DNA from 4 places in the Micromonospora sp. IBHARD004 genome. Region 4 is predicted to be linked to each of the others. Evidence: riboswitches for the same ligand, from Rfam matches in the RefSeq annotation. Region 4 holds a riboswitch; each other region holds the start of a gene.
What was found. Region 4 has a riboswitch for cyclic di-AMP ahead of ACTWO6_RS00495 (C40 family peptidase). Riboswitches for the same ligand answer to the same signal wherever they lie in the genome.

Region 1: another riboswitch for cyclic di-AMP. It lies ahead of ACTWO6_RS11325 (C39 family peptidase); the one in region 4 lies ahead of ACTWO6_RS00495 (C40 family peptidase).
Region 2: another riboswitch for cyclic di-AMP. It lies ahead of ACTWO6_RS02900 (coiled-coil domain-containing protein); the one in region 4 lies ahead of ACTWO6_RS00495 (C40 family peptidase).
Region 3: another riboswitch for cyclic di-AMP. It lies ahead of ACTWO6_RS06150 (NlpC/P60 family protein); the one in region 4 lies ahead of ACTWO6_RS00495 (C40 family peptidase).

What each region holds. Positions count from the first base shown of each region.
Region 1 is NZ_CP199934.1:2,320,794-2,324,174, forward strand. It holds gene ACTWO6_RS11320 (hypothetical protein) at 155-943, shown strand; cyclic di-AMP (ydaO/yuaA leader) riboswitch at 1,232-1,373, shown strand; gene ACTWO6_RS11325 (C39 family peptidase) at 1,602-2,423, shown strand; gene ACTWO6_RS11330 (alpha/beta fold hydrolase) at 2,546-3,298, shown strand.
Region 2 is NZ_CP199934.1:593,002-596,382, forward strand. It holds gene ACTWO6_RS02890 (helix-turn-helix transcriptional regulator) at 1-150, opposite strand, end outside; gene ACTWO6_RS02895 (carbonic anhydrase) at 380-1,051, shown strand; gene ACTWO6_RS02900 (coiled-coil domain-containing protein) at 1,124-2,146, opposite strand; cyclic di-AMP (ydaO/yuaA leader) riboswitch at 2,151-2,281, opposite strand; gene ACTWO6_RS02905 (YibE/F family protein) at 2,436-3,381, opposite strand, start outside.
Region 3 is NZ_CP199934.1:1,253,297-1,256,677, reverse strand. It holds gene ACTWO6_RS06160 (FAD-dependent oxidoreductase) at 1-656, opposite strand, end outside; gene ACTWO6_RS06155 (FAD-dependent oxidoreductase) at 704-1,204, opposite strand; cyclic di-AMP (ydaO/yuaA leader) riboswitch at 2,026-2,176, shown strand; gene ACTWO6_RS06150 (NlpC/P60 family protein) at 2,179-3,315, shown strand; gene ACTWO6_RS06145 (sensor histidine kinase) at 3,364-3,381, opposite strand, start outside.
Region 4 is NZ_CP199934.1:103,078-106,458, reverse strand. It holds gene ACTWO6_RS00495 (C40 family peptidase) at 199-1,185, opposite strand; cyclic di-AMP (ydaO/yuaA leader) riboswitch at 1,247-1,382, opposite strand; gene ACTWO6_RS00490 (N-acetylmuramoyl-L-alanine amidase) at 1,614-3,381, shown strand, end outside.

The DNA.
Region 1 (3,381 bases), 2.2 Mb from region 4:
CCGCCCGCGGGCCGCGCCCGCAGCCGCTCTCCACCGAACCTCACCCCCGCACCCCGCCCGACGGCGGCCCGGTGGCGCCCGTTCCGGTCGCGCCCCCCCGCGCCGGGGCGTGCGGACCTCTCCTCCGCCACATCGCTCCCGTGAGGTGCCGACAATGCAGACAGTTCTCTACCAGTTCCTGATCGAGGTTCCGCAGGCCGCCGCCATCTGGTCGGCCCTGCTCCTGCTCGCCCTGGCCGTGCTCGCCGTGCTGGTCGCCCGCCCGGAGCGGGAGATCCCGTCGGACGCCGCGCCGGTCCCCGACCCGGCCGCCGAGGAGGCGGCCCGCCTCGCCGATCTGTGCCGGTACGCCGACGAGGTGGCGGTGGCCGCCGCCGGGGCCGCGCAGACCGCGCGTCGACGGCGGGAGCGGTGGCTGCGCGCCCAGGACGAGGTCGACCGGGCCTGGCGGGCGTACGACGAGGCGGAGAGCGCCGCCCGTCGGCTCGCCGGCGCCGCCGTGCTGCCCGCGCCGCGTACCCCGCGGACCCCCGCGGAGTACGCCGCCCGGGAGCGGTGGCTGCGGCACGCCGCGATGGCGGCGCACTGGCGGGGTGAGCTGTCGGCGCGGCAGCTCGCCGACGTCCTCGCGCACCGGAACGGGTGGGACCCGCGCCGGCACCCGGCGGAGCAGGAGATCGTCCTCGCCCGGGTGGTGCGGGACGGCCGGCTGGCCGGCTACCGTGCGGCGGCCGAGCGGGAGCAGCGGGCCTGGCGGGACGCGGAGCTGGCCGCCGAGGCGGCCCGGGCGCTGGCCGTGGAGGCGTACGCCGCCGCGGCGGCGCTGCGCCCCGGCCCGGTGCCGGTACGCCGCGCGGAGGCGGTGACCCAGGCCCTCGCCCCGGTGGCGGCCGGCGCCGCCCCGGCCCGCCCGGCGCGCTGGCGCCCGGCGCGGGTTGGCTGAATTGTGACCTGAATTTGGTGAGCCTGGTCACGCGAATCGGGAAACGGTCATCGGGGTCAGTCGGGGTGATCGAGCACCGCAATTTTCGGTCGCTCGCCACCCGATGTCCGATTGTCGCCCGACGGTTCCGTCATAACTGCTCGTCCCATTGAGTAACGTCAGTGACGGGCTGTTCCGGTCAGAGTAATGGTGACCGAGGTTTAAGCAGGTGAGGGGCGCTTGGCAGGGCGGGTACCCACCGGTAGTGTCGGCGCGTCCGGTGCGGTTTCCGATCGCAAGAGGCGACGCCGCGCCGACCCGCTCAATCGTGATCTCACGAACCGGGGACCCAGTGCACGTCCGGGGTGAATCCGCGAGCCACGGCCCGCGGTAGGGCGATCTTCCCGCCCGAATCCGTCAGCTAACCCGGTAGGCGGTGTCGGAAGGAGTTTCCATCCTCGTGGAACCCGATCCCAGCTCTCGTTCGTCCCCCCGCCTCCACGGCGCCGCGGTGCCGTCGCTCGCCTGACCGGCGAGCTGATTCGGGCATCCGCCCTGCCGCCCGGTTGACCGGGCTCCCCTGCCCCGCGGCCGTACCGCCCAAGATGTCTCGTCGCGCGTGAGTTCCTCCGCGCGTCGGGCCGGCGTGCGCCGCTCCCGCCCCCGTGGAGGACCAAACGTGAAGCACACCCTGAAGCGGCAGTTGCGGCGCCTCGCCACCGAGCGCCCGTACCAGATCGTCGCCGGCTCCGCCGCCGCGCTCGTCCTGGCCTCCGGCACCGGCGCCCTGCTCGCCAACACCGGCGACGCGCCCGTCCGCCAGGAGGCCACCGCCGTCGCCGCGGAGCTGGCCCCGCGCCTCGGCGACGTGGCGACCCGCAACCAGGAGCGGATTGCCGCCGTCCCGTCGACGTCGCCCAGCCCCAAGCCGTCGCCGACGGCGACCTCGGCGAAGCCGGACCCGGACCTGACCCGCAAGGCGGCGCCGAAGCCGCCGTCGACCAAGGTCCTGGACTACAACTACGAGGCGCAGATCTACTACTACAACTGCGGCCCGGCCGCGGTCCGGAACGCGCTCAGCGCGACGGGCATCGAGACGACCCAGGACGCGCTGGCCGGCCCGCTCGGCACCACCGAGATGGGCACCAACTCGGCCGAGGACACCACCCGAGGTCTGAACCAGATGGTCAAGGGCAACCCGTACCGGACCCACATGATCCCGGGCGCGGCCACCCCCGCGCAGATGGACCAGCTGCAGGCCGACGTGGTCAAGGCGATCACCGACGGGCGGGGCGTCGTCGCCAACGTCGCGGGCGACGCCACCGACACCGACGGCGGCTGGCACTCCTACCCGGGCGGCCACTACATCGCGGTGGTCGGCTACAAGAACGACGGTCGGACCGTGCGGATCGCCGACTCGGCGAACCCGGCGCTGCCGGCGTACTGGGTCACCACGATCGACCTGGCGAACTGGATGGCCACCCGCGGCTACTCCGCCTGATCCACTCCGCGTCACCCGTCGGGCACCGGCTCTCTGAGCCGGTGCCCGACGTCGTATGCCCGACCAGACGGCCCACTGCGGGCTCTCGCGCGTGGTGTCCGACCGGTGGCACACTGCGCCGTATGGGTGACGAGACGGGTACCCGCCAGCTGTTGCTGCTGCACGGCCTGGGCGCCACCGGCGAGGTGTGGCTGCCCTGGGCGCCGCTGCTGGAGCGCCGCTGGGCGGGGCGTTGGCTCGCCCCCGACCTGGCCGGGCACGGTTGGTCGCCGCCGCTGCCGGCGTACACCTTCGCGGCCCTGGCCCGGCGGGTGGTGGCGGGCCTGGCGCCGGTCGCCGACCGGCTGGGGCCGCGGGACCGGCTGGTGGTGCTCGGGCACTCGCTCGGCGGGGTGGTGGCGTTGGCGCTGGCCGCGCGGCAGCTCGGCCTGCCCGTCGACGCGGTGGTCGGGCTCGGCATCAAGGCGGTCTGGTCGCCCGCCGAGCTGGACAGGGCCCGGGAGCTGGCCGAGCGGCCGGTCACCTGGTTCGCCAGCCGGGACGAGGCCGCCCGCCGTTACCTGCGCGTCTCCGGCCTCACCGGTCTCTTCGCCCCGGACCACCCGGTGGTCGACGCCGGACTGCGCCGGGAGGACGGCCGCTGGCGGCTGGCGATGGACCCGGCCGCGTTCGGGGTGGGGGAGCCGCGGCTGCCGGCCCTGCTCGCGGCGACCGACGTGCCGGTCCTGCTGGCCCGCGGCGAGCAGGATCCGATGGTGACCGATGCCCAGCTCAAGGAGTTCGGCGTCCCGGTGGCCACCCTGCCCGGCCTCGGGCACAACGCCCACGTCGAGGACCCGGAGGCGGTCCTCGCCCTCCTCGACCCGTACCACTGATGCGCGGTCCGGCCGAGGTGGTTACATTCGCGCAGCGCCTGACCGCCGACGCCATCGCGGCGCGTCTGTACACCGGCGGCCAG
Region 2 (3,381 bases), 490 kb from region 4:
CCGCTCGGTCACCCCCACCTCGTCGGCGACGTCGCGCAGCCGGGCGGTGGGGTTGCGCGCGATGGCCAGCAGCACATGCCCGTGGTTGGTGAGGAACGTCCAGTTCCGGCTGCTCCCGTTCTGGCCTGCTGTCGTCGCCATGTGCGTCATCGTATGGCCCCTCGTTCAGGTTTCGGGCCCCTGCCCTCGCCGGGCGGCCCCGGGCCGCCGCTGCCGTGGTGGCCGCACTCGGGCCGCGGTCAAGTCCCACTCAATGTATGAAATCCGTATCACGTAAAGCTTGACGTACCTTTGGTTGCGTGTGACGGTGGGCGCTGAGGCCGCCTCCGCCGCCGGCCCGGCCGACCAGGTCGTTTCGCGCGAGGACGAGGTGAGGGAATTGACCCCGACCACTCCACAGCAGGCGCTCGCCGAGCTGCACGCCGGGAACCGACGGTTCGTCACCGGCGTTCCGCGCCACCCCAACCAGGACGCCGGCCACCGGACGGCCGTCGCCGACGGCCAGCACCCCTTCGCCGTGATCGTCGGCTGCTCCGACTCCCGCCTCGCCGCCGAGATCATCTTCGACCGCGGCCTGGGCGACCTCTTCGTGGTCCGGACCGCCGGCCACACCGCGGGCCCCGAGGTGCTCGGCAGCGTCGAGTACGCCGTGACGGTGCTCGGCACGCCGCTGGTGCTGGTGCTCGGGCACGACTCCTGCGGCGCGGTGCAGGCCGCCCGGGAGGCGCTCACCACCGGCAGGACCCCGGCCGGGCACCTCGGCGCGCTGGTCGACGCCGTGGTGCCCAGCCTGCGCCGGGCGGCGGCGGAGGGCGTCGAGGAGATCGACGGGATCGTCGACATCCACATCGCGCAGACCGTCGAGGCGCTGCTGGCCGGCTCCTCCGTCCTGGCCGCTGAGGTGGCCGCCGGGCGGTGCGCGGTGGTCGGCATGTCGTACCAGCTCAGCGCCGGCGAGGTGCGGACGGTGGCCACGGTCCCGGCGGGTGCGGCGACCACGCCGCTCCCCGCGCAGGTCGAGCGCGTCGCGCCCACCGCCGTCGGTGGCTGACGCCCCGCCCCACGACAACGGCCGAGGGGCCGTCCCGCATCGGCGGGACGGCCCCTCCTGGCACGTCGTCGATCAGAGCAGCGACATGTGCACGTGGTCGGTGTGGTTGGAGGGCCCGCTGTAGGACTTCCAGCCGGTTGCCGGGAACCAGATCTGCCGGTTCCAGATCACGTAGTAGATGCCGAGCCGGTCCGCGTTGCGGATCAGGAACGCGGCGACGTTGTTGCCGTACATCCGGGTGTCGTTGTTGTGCCAGGGGGCGAACCCGCTGTTCTGCAGCGACCAGTCGCAGGCCCGGCCCTTCGGGTGCTCCCACGGCCCGCCCGGCCGGTAGCAGCCGACGAAGCGGTTGAAGCCGGCCCGCTTGACCTCCTTGTACGCATGCAGCGTGCGTGGCGTGATGCAGCCGGAGGTGGTGGGGTCGTTCTCGCTGCACGACTCGGGCTTCCAGTCCCCGTCGGCGGTGCGGCCGGGACCGATCCGGGCGACCGGCGAGGTGGCCGAGACCAGGCCGCCGGTGAAGCCCTTCCCGCCGACCAGGGCGAGCGCCTTCTCCGTCTCGATCTTCTCCCGGGCCATCGCGTTCGCCTGCTTCTGCTGCTCGCGCACCTCGGCGTCGAGCGCCAGCTTGGCCTGCTCGGCGCGGGTCTTGGCGGCGTTGACCGCGGCGAGCTTCTGCGCGTTGACCATGTTCAACTCGTCGAGCGCGGCGGCCCGCCGGACGAACGAGTCCGGGGTGTTGCTCTCCAGCAGCATGGCCACCGCGCCGATCCGCCCGGTCCGGTACGACTGCGCCGCGAGCTGGCTCACCTGCGGACGCAGGGCGTCCAGTTGGTTCTGTGCCGCGCGCACCTCCAGGGCCAGCTGGAGTTGGCGCTGCTTCGACTTCGCCAGCTTGGTCTTCGCCTGGACGTAGTTGCGGTTGGCGGCCTCGATGGCATCGGTGATGAGCGGCTGCTCGGCGTCCTCCTCATGCCCCGAGGGGGTGGGAGGCGTCGTGGGCGCCGCGATCGCCGGTGCCGGGCCGGCGACGATGACGAACGCGGTGAGCACGGCCACCACGGATGTCAACCAGCGGCGCAGGGGTGCCGTCACAGTGTTCCCTTCCATCGACCGCCGACCGGGTTAGCTGACGGGTTCGGGACGGAAGTGGCCCCTACCGCTGGCGCGGATTCACCCCATGTACCTGGTTCCCCGGCTCGCCGTACGGCGATTGGGCGGCGGCACCGCAGGCGCCGCTGCGCGCCTTCGGCGGTGACCGGCAGCGAGGTTACCCGAGAGTCGTCCCGAGGATCTACGTCCGGAAGCCGGCTAAAAGCGGTAATTCGGCGGGCAGCTCCGTGACCAGCATCGCGTTTGGCGCGCGCGGTCACGCTCCGCAGCGTCACCATACGGCCTCCGTGCTCCCGTGCGGTCCGGTCCCGCCGCCGGTGGCGCCCGGGGCGGCGCCGGTGCGTGGTGCGCTCAGCGCCGCCAGCGCGGCGTCCGGCTCCGCGGGGGGACGGTACGCCGGCGCGGTGGGCCCGTCGGCCCCGCCCCGACCGGCGGTGGTCACCACGGCCGCCAGGCCGGTGGTGAGCGGCACGGCGGCGATCAGGCCGATCGTGGCGACCGCGCTCCGGACGATCTCCTGCGCCATGAACTCGCTGGTGAGGATCTCGCTCACCGCCCGCGAGTCGGCGACGAGCAGGAGCAGCAGGGGCAGCGAGGCGCCCGCGTACGCCAGCACGATGGTGTTGACCGTGGAGGCGATGTGCGCGCGGCCCACGCGGGTGGCCGCCCGGTAGAGCTGCAACCGGGACAGCCCCGGATTCGCGTGCGCCAGCTCGGTGACGGTGGCCGCCTGGGTGACCGTCACGTCGTCCAGCACGCCCAGCGAGCCGATGACGATCCCGGCCAGCAGCAGCCCGTGCAGGTCGACGTCGCGCTGGAACATCGACAGGGTGGTGGCGTCCTCGCTGCCGAAGCCGGTCAGGTGGGTGGCCGCGGTGGCGAGCGTGCCGAGGACGCCGGTCAGCACCAGGCTACCGAGGGTGCCGAGGACCGCCACCGAGGTCTGCGCGGTGATCCCGTGCGTCAGGTACAGCACCACGAACATGATCAGCGCCGAGCCGACGATCGCCACCAGCAGCGGCGGCTGGCCGCCGCCGATCCCCGGCAGCACGAAGCCCAGCAGGATGGCGAAGCTCGCGGCCAGCCCGCCCAGCGCGGCCAGCCCCCGCCAGCGGCCGAACGCGACGATGGCGACGGCGAAGAGCGCCGCCAGCCAGACCAGCGGCCTGCCCCGCTGGTGCTCGGCGATGTTGTAGCTCTTCGTCGTGGGATCGGCC
Region 3 (3,381 bases), 1.2 Mb from region 4:
TCCTCGACGGCGTAGGCCCGAGGCATCGCCACGATCTCGGCGACGGGTTGGCTCGCGATTTTCACCCGGTGCCCGGCCTGGCGGGCTTCCCGCTCCGTCATTCCCACGGTCGCCAGCGGTGGGGTCATGAACAGAGTGCGGGGGACGACGACGCGGTCGGTCGTCGTGCGCCGGCCCTCGCCGGTGAGCTGGTCGAGGACGATGCGGCTGTCGTCGAGCGAGAGATAGGTGGTGAACTGCGCTTCGCCCTTGACGTCTCCGACGGCGTAGATGTGCGGCTGGCTCGTCCGAAGGTGCTCGTCGGCCTCAATCTCTCCTGCCACTGTGGTGCGGACGCCAGCGGCGTCCAGCCCGAGGTCGCGCGTTGCCAGCACCCGGCCGGTGGCGGCGAGGATGGCGTCGACTTCGACGCTGTGCTGCTGGCCGTCCTTGTCGTAGATCACCGTCGCGCCGCTCTCGCCGTCGCGTACCTGGGTGACGTGCGCACCGGTGACGATTTCGATCCCGTCGCCCGCCAGGATGCTCTCGGCCACGGCCGCGATGTCATCGTCCTCCCGGCCCAAAAGGCTGGCAGCGCGCACGAACATGGTGACCTGGGAGCCGAACGCGCGGTAGATCGAGGCGAACTCGATCCCGAGGTACCCGCCGCCGACGATCGCGAGCCGCGGCGGCAGGAGCGTTGACTCAATCAGATCCCTGCTTGTCAGGGTGCGCTTGCTGCCGGCAGGCCGGGGATGTCAGGAACGATCGGTTCCGAGCCAGTGTCGATCAAGATTGTGTCGGCGGCGACGGTGAGCTGCTCGTCGGCCGTCACGACGCTGACGGAGTGCGGGTCGATGAAGGTGGAGCGCCCCGTGAGCACCGTCACCGTCTCGATGCTGTCCAACGCGTCGAAGTTGCCGCGACGCATCATCTCCCGGATGGCCTGGACCTCCCGGACTGACCGTTGGTACCAGTCCTGCGCCGGGTCATCCGGCCGGCCTTTGTGGGAACGGTCGACGAGTCCCTTCGTCGGTACGCAGCCCACGTTGGGGCAGGTGCCGCCGTACATGCGGTCCGACTGCTCCACGAGCACGATGCGCTTGCCGAGCCGGCCCATCTTCGCGGCTACGGTCTTACCCCCCTTGCCGAAGCCGATGACGAGAATGTCGGCGTGAAGAATTCTGTTCACGGCACCCATATCTCCGGTCTCCAACATAGCCATTCGGCCATTGGCGAGCGTGAAACCAAGCAATATCGATCCAAATAGCGCCGGCCCATGCTATCTGAAGACGCGCCGCTCCGTGATTCAAACGGGTTATAGCCGCCATAAGGAGGAAGCTTGCAGCCGAGAAGTCAAACCCGTAGCGTCGGCGCATCCGGCCGGGTCGTCAAGTCATCAACGCGATGACGCTCGGGCCGGACCGCCCAATCGCGATCATGTGAGCCGGGGAACCAACCGAACATTGGGTGAATCCAGGGCCCGACGGTCATGGAAGGGCGCATCCTCCCGCCCGAACCCGTCATGGCCAACTGGATCGCCACCCGCGGCTACTCCGCCTGACCGCACCACGCCACGCGCGGCCGAAGGTGCTGCTCGCGGAGTGTGCCCGATGAGGAACACTGTAGGCACGGATCCGTCGTACGACAGTTCGGCGGATCCGTGCCGTCAGTTCCACCCTCGTGGAAGCCGGCCGTCATACATCACGGACCGCAAATAGGCCACCCCCGACCGCCAATGCCCCGGAGGCGTATGCCGCCAGCACGTCCGAGCCGGCCCCAAGGATCGAGCGGTGCGGTTCCCGACCTGGCCAAGCCTCACGCGAGCCGTTACCGCAGGAGAACAGTGCGCAGGTTGAGGGTCAAGATTAGAGCCGTTTAAGATTCGATTAGCGGAACCTTATCGTACGCATAATTCCGGCACCCAATGTGCCCGCTTGACAGCGCAGTGAATTGGCGTCGCCGGCTCGTTGATTTCTTTGGGCCGTCCTCACTAATGTTGGTCAGCGTCCGTTCCGGATGTCGGTCTCCACCTGGAGTACCCCGGGACGGCCACCGCCGAGTCGCTGGACGTCACTGGCGTCGACAGGCGAGCCGGGGAACCACCGCAGGTTTCGGGGTGAATCCGCATCAGCGGTAGGGCGCCTTCCACGCCCGAACCCGTCAGCTAACCCGGCAGGCGGTCGAGGTCTGTGCACCGTGACGTGCGTCGGCCTCGAGTGGAAGGAGCCGAACCCGTTGCCACCCGTGCGCACCCGGCCCGCCGGATCGCGTCTATTCACCAGAATCCTCGCCGTCGCGGCGGCGGCCATGGTGGCCGTCGGGCCAGCGGCCCACGCCCACGCCGCACCGTCGGCCGCCGATGTACAGCAGCAGATCGAAGCGGCGTGGCAAAAGCTCGAACCCGTCATCGAGCAGTACAACAAGGTCCGGTCGGAACTGGCCACGAACCAGCGGAGATCGGCCGAACTGAGCCGGAGGATCGAGCCACTCGGCAAGTCGGTGGAGATCAGCAGGACCCGGGTCCAGGGGATTGTGGCGGGGTACTACAAGCAGGCAAAGTCGCTTTCCACATTCAACGCCCTGCTGTCCCGCGGCTCGCCGCCGACCGCGTTGGGGGATCAGCTCGCGCTCGTGAATCAGGTGGCAAATTCGGAGCAGCGACAGATCACCCGGCTGTCGGACCAGCAGGCGAGCTACGACGCCGACAAGAAGAAGGTTGACGCGCTGATCGCGATACAGCAGCGCCAGCAGGCCCAGTTGGCGGCTCGCAAGAAGGCCATCGACGCCGAGATCAAGCGGCTGGATGCGCTACACAGACAGGTCGCCGCCGCGGAGGCGACCGCAGCGGCCAAGGCGGCCGCGGACGCCGCGGCGGCCAGAGCCGCAGCCGCCGCGCAGACAGCCGCCACCGCGAGCAGCACCTCACCCATCACGTCGACCAGTTCGCTGTTCATCGGTGGGAAGTGTCCCGCCGTCCCCATCACGGGAAGCGGCGGCGTCGCGGCGAAGACCGCGTGCAATCAGATCGGCGAGCCGTACGTGTGGGCGGCCGACGGTCCCGACTCGTTCGACTGCTCCGGCCTGACCCAGTACGCGTGGGCGTCGGCCGGGGTGCAGCTGGACCATTACACAGGTTCTCAGTGGACCGCAGGTGTGGCGGTGAGCAGAGCAAACCTTCGCACGGGTGACCTCGTCTTCTTCTACTCCGATCACCATCACGTGGGCATCTACGTCGGCAACGGACTGATCGTCCACGCCCCGCATACCGGGGACGTGGTCCGAATGGCCCAGTTGGCGAATATGCCTTACAGCGGTGCTCGCCGCCCCGGCTGACCGTCCGGTCCCGAGCCCCTGAAAGACAGCCCCGATCGGGGACGATGCCTAGGGCGTGCTGGGCAG
Region 4 (3,381 bases):
GCCAGGCCGTCTCCAGGCCGTCACAGGTTCGCGACCGGCCACCGATGTCCCCCACGCCTCACCACTCCCGCCGCAGGTGAGAGGCACGATGACCACCGCCACCAGTGACAGCCAAGCCCGCATGGCATCTCTGGCGCACCTGGCCGACCCGCTGACGGCGGAAGGGGCCCCCGCCACGCGGGAGCCCCTTCCGATGGATCAGCCCGGTCGGCCGTAGCTGTTGATCTGGCCGTCGTCGACGCGTTTCATCGTGATCGGCTTGCCGGACTGGGAGGCGTGCACCACCCAGCCGCCGCCGACGTACATGGCGACGTGGTGCAGGTCGCTGTAGTAGAAGACGAGGTCCCCGGCGCGCAGCTCGCTCCGGCTGACCCGGCGGGTGACGTCGTGCTGCTGGCGGGCGTTGTGCGGCAGCGAGACGCCGGCCTTGGCCCAGGCGGCCATGGTCAGGCCGGAGCAATCGTAGTGGTCCGGGCCGGCGGCTCCCCAGACGTAGATCTTGCCGATCTGGGCGCAGGCGAACTTGACCGCGACCCCGGCGGGGCCGCCCGGGTAGCCGGACGGACAGGGCGCGGGCCGCAGCGGACCGCCGCCACCGCTGCCGTAGACCTTCAGCCGGAGCTTGTCCAGGCGGGCGATCTCGGCGTTGATCTGCTTCTTCTTCGCCGCGAGCTGGGCCTCGGTCCGGGTCAGCTGGGCGACCATCTCGTCCAGCGGCTTCTTCTTGGCGGCCAGCTGGTCGCGGAGTTCGACGACGTTGCGCACCTGCTGCTGCTGGCGGTGGGCGAAGCGGTCGAGCAGTTCGAGGCCGGCGACGACGTCGCTCGGCGACCGGCTGCCCAGCAGCGCGTTCACGGTCGACAGGTTGTCGCCCTTGTACGCGTCGGCGGCAAGACCTCCGACCTGGCCCATGGCGAGGTCGACCTGGAGCTGCAGCGGGGTGATCTGCTTGGCCAGGGCCGCTGCCTGCTTCCGCTTGACGGCGAGGTCCTGGCGGGTGGCGTTGTGCTGCTCGATGATCGGTTCGAGCTTGTTCCAGTCCTGGTCGATCTGGCGCTCGATCTCGGCGACCGACGGTTCGGCGTGGGCCGCCGTGGCGCCGCCGGTCAGGATGACGGCGGTGCCGGCCAGGGCGGCGAGTGCGGTGGTGAAGCGGGACCAGCGTGGACGCGGCGCAGCCGTCATCCGGTCGACCGACCGGACGGACGGTCGCCGCGGGGCATGGTGTGCCACCGGGCTTCCGTACTCCTTCTTCGCTGACCGCCTACCGGGTTAGCTGACGGGTTCGGGCGGGAAGGGAGCCGCCCTACCGCAGTGCTGCGGATTCACCCCAGGTACCTGGGTTCCCGGCTCGCCCGGAGGCGACTCGGCGGTGTCGGACCGTCACCACCCGGGTTGGACGATGCACACACCGGCCGACGATTGACCAGAGTAGAGATCGCCGTTATCAATCCGCAACCCACGGCGCCGTGACACTCCGTACCCAAATTTCCGGGGATCGCGGCGGTGAAGGTTTCTTTCACTCAACATCACTGCGGGGAAAGGTATTGACCCAACACCATGCGTGGGGTGAGGGTGAGCACGCAGTGACTTCCGCCCGATCTGGAGGTTCCATGCTCCGTCCACCCTTGCCGCCGAGCAGACGAGTTCTGCTCGCCACCGCCGTGGCTGCGGCGACCGCCCTTCTCAGCACCGGACCCGTCGCCGCCGAGCCCCTGGCCGCCGGGTCCGCCGAGCCAACCGACCGCCAGCAGCAGTACGCCGCGGCCGCCGCCGAGTACGGCGTGCCGGAGAGCGTCCTGCTCGGCGTGTCGTACCTGGAGTCCCGCTGGGACACCCACCCCGGCCAGCCGAGCACCAGCGGCGGCTACGGGCCGATGCACCTGACCGACGCCGACCAGGTCGTCGCCACGCCCTCCAGCTCGCACGTCGACGAGAACGAGGACCCCCGGGGCGACGAGTCCCGGCCCCTGGTCATCGATTCCACCGCGGCGGCCGAGCCGACCGGGGACCTCCTGCCGCGGGCGTCCCTGCAGACCCTCGACGCCGCCGCCGCGCTCACCGGCGTACCCGAGGAGACACTGCGCACCGACGCCACCGCCAACATCCGCGGCGGGGCGGCGCTGCTCGCGTCGTACCAGAGGGAACTGGCCGCGCCGGTCGGCGCCGGCAGCGACCCGGCGGCCTGGTACGGCGCGGTGGCCCGGTACTCCGGCGCGGACACCGAGGATGCCGCGGCGGCCTTCGCCGACGAGGTGTACGACCAGATCAGCGTCGGCGCCACCCGGACCACCGACGACGGCCAGCGGGTCACCCTCGCCGCCCGCGAGGTGACCCCCGACGAGTCCGGGCTGCACCGGCTCGGGCTGCGCCGCGCCGAGCGGCCCGACGGCCTGGAATGCCCGGTCCGCCTCGCCTGCGAGTGGATCCCCGCGCCGTACGAGAAGTACGGCCCGAACCCGGGCGACTACGGCAACCACGACCTCGGCGACCGGCCGGCCCAGCAGAAGCTCGAGTACATCGTCATCCACGACACCGAGGGCTACTTCGGCCCGAGCGTGAAGCTGGTGCAGACCAAGACCTACCTGGGCTGGCACTACACGCTGCGCTCGGTGGACGGCTACGTGGCCCAGCACATCAAGGCCAAGGACGTCGGCTGGCACGCCGGCAACTGGTACGTCAACGCCAAGTCCATCGGCATCGAGCACGAGGGCTTCGCCGGCCACGGCACCTGGTACACCGAGGCGATGTACCGGACCTCGGCCAAGCTGGTCCGCCACCTGGCGCTGCGGTTCCAGATCCCGCTGGACCGGCAGCACATCCTCGGCCACGACAACGTTCCGGGCACCACCGCCGGGACCGTGGCCGGGATGCACTGGGACCCGGGCCCCTACTGGGACTGGTCGCACTACTTCGAGCTGATGAAGGCGCCGTTCCACTCGACCGGCACGCCGCAGACCGGCCTGGTCACCATCGACCCGGACGTCGCCACCAACCAGCCGGCCTTCGTCGGCTGCAACCAGCAGCCGCCGGGCGTGCCGAAGCCGACCCCACCGGCCGTGCCGTGCCCGCTGCGCGGCTCCTCCTCGGTCGTCCTGCGCACCGCGCCGAGTCCGGACGCCCCGCTGGTCAACGACCGCGGCCTGCGGCCGAACGGCACGCCGGACACCATGTACATCTCCGACCACGGCGCCCGCGCCTCGGCCGGCCAGACGTACGCCCTCGCGGACGTCCAGGGTGACTGGACCGCGATCTGGTACCTCGGCCAGAAGGCCTGGTTCCTCAACCCCGCCTCGGCACCCACCGCGAAGTGGGCGCAGGGCTTCGTGGTGACGCCCAAGCCGGGCAAGGCCACCATCCCGGTGTACGGCCGCGCCTACC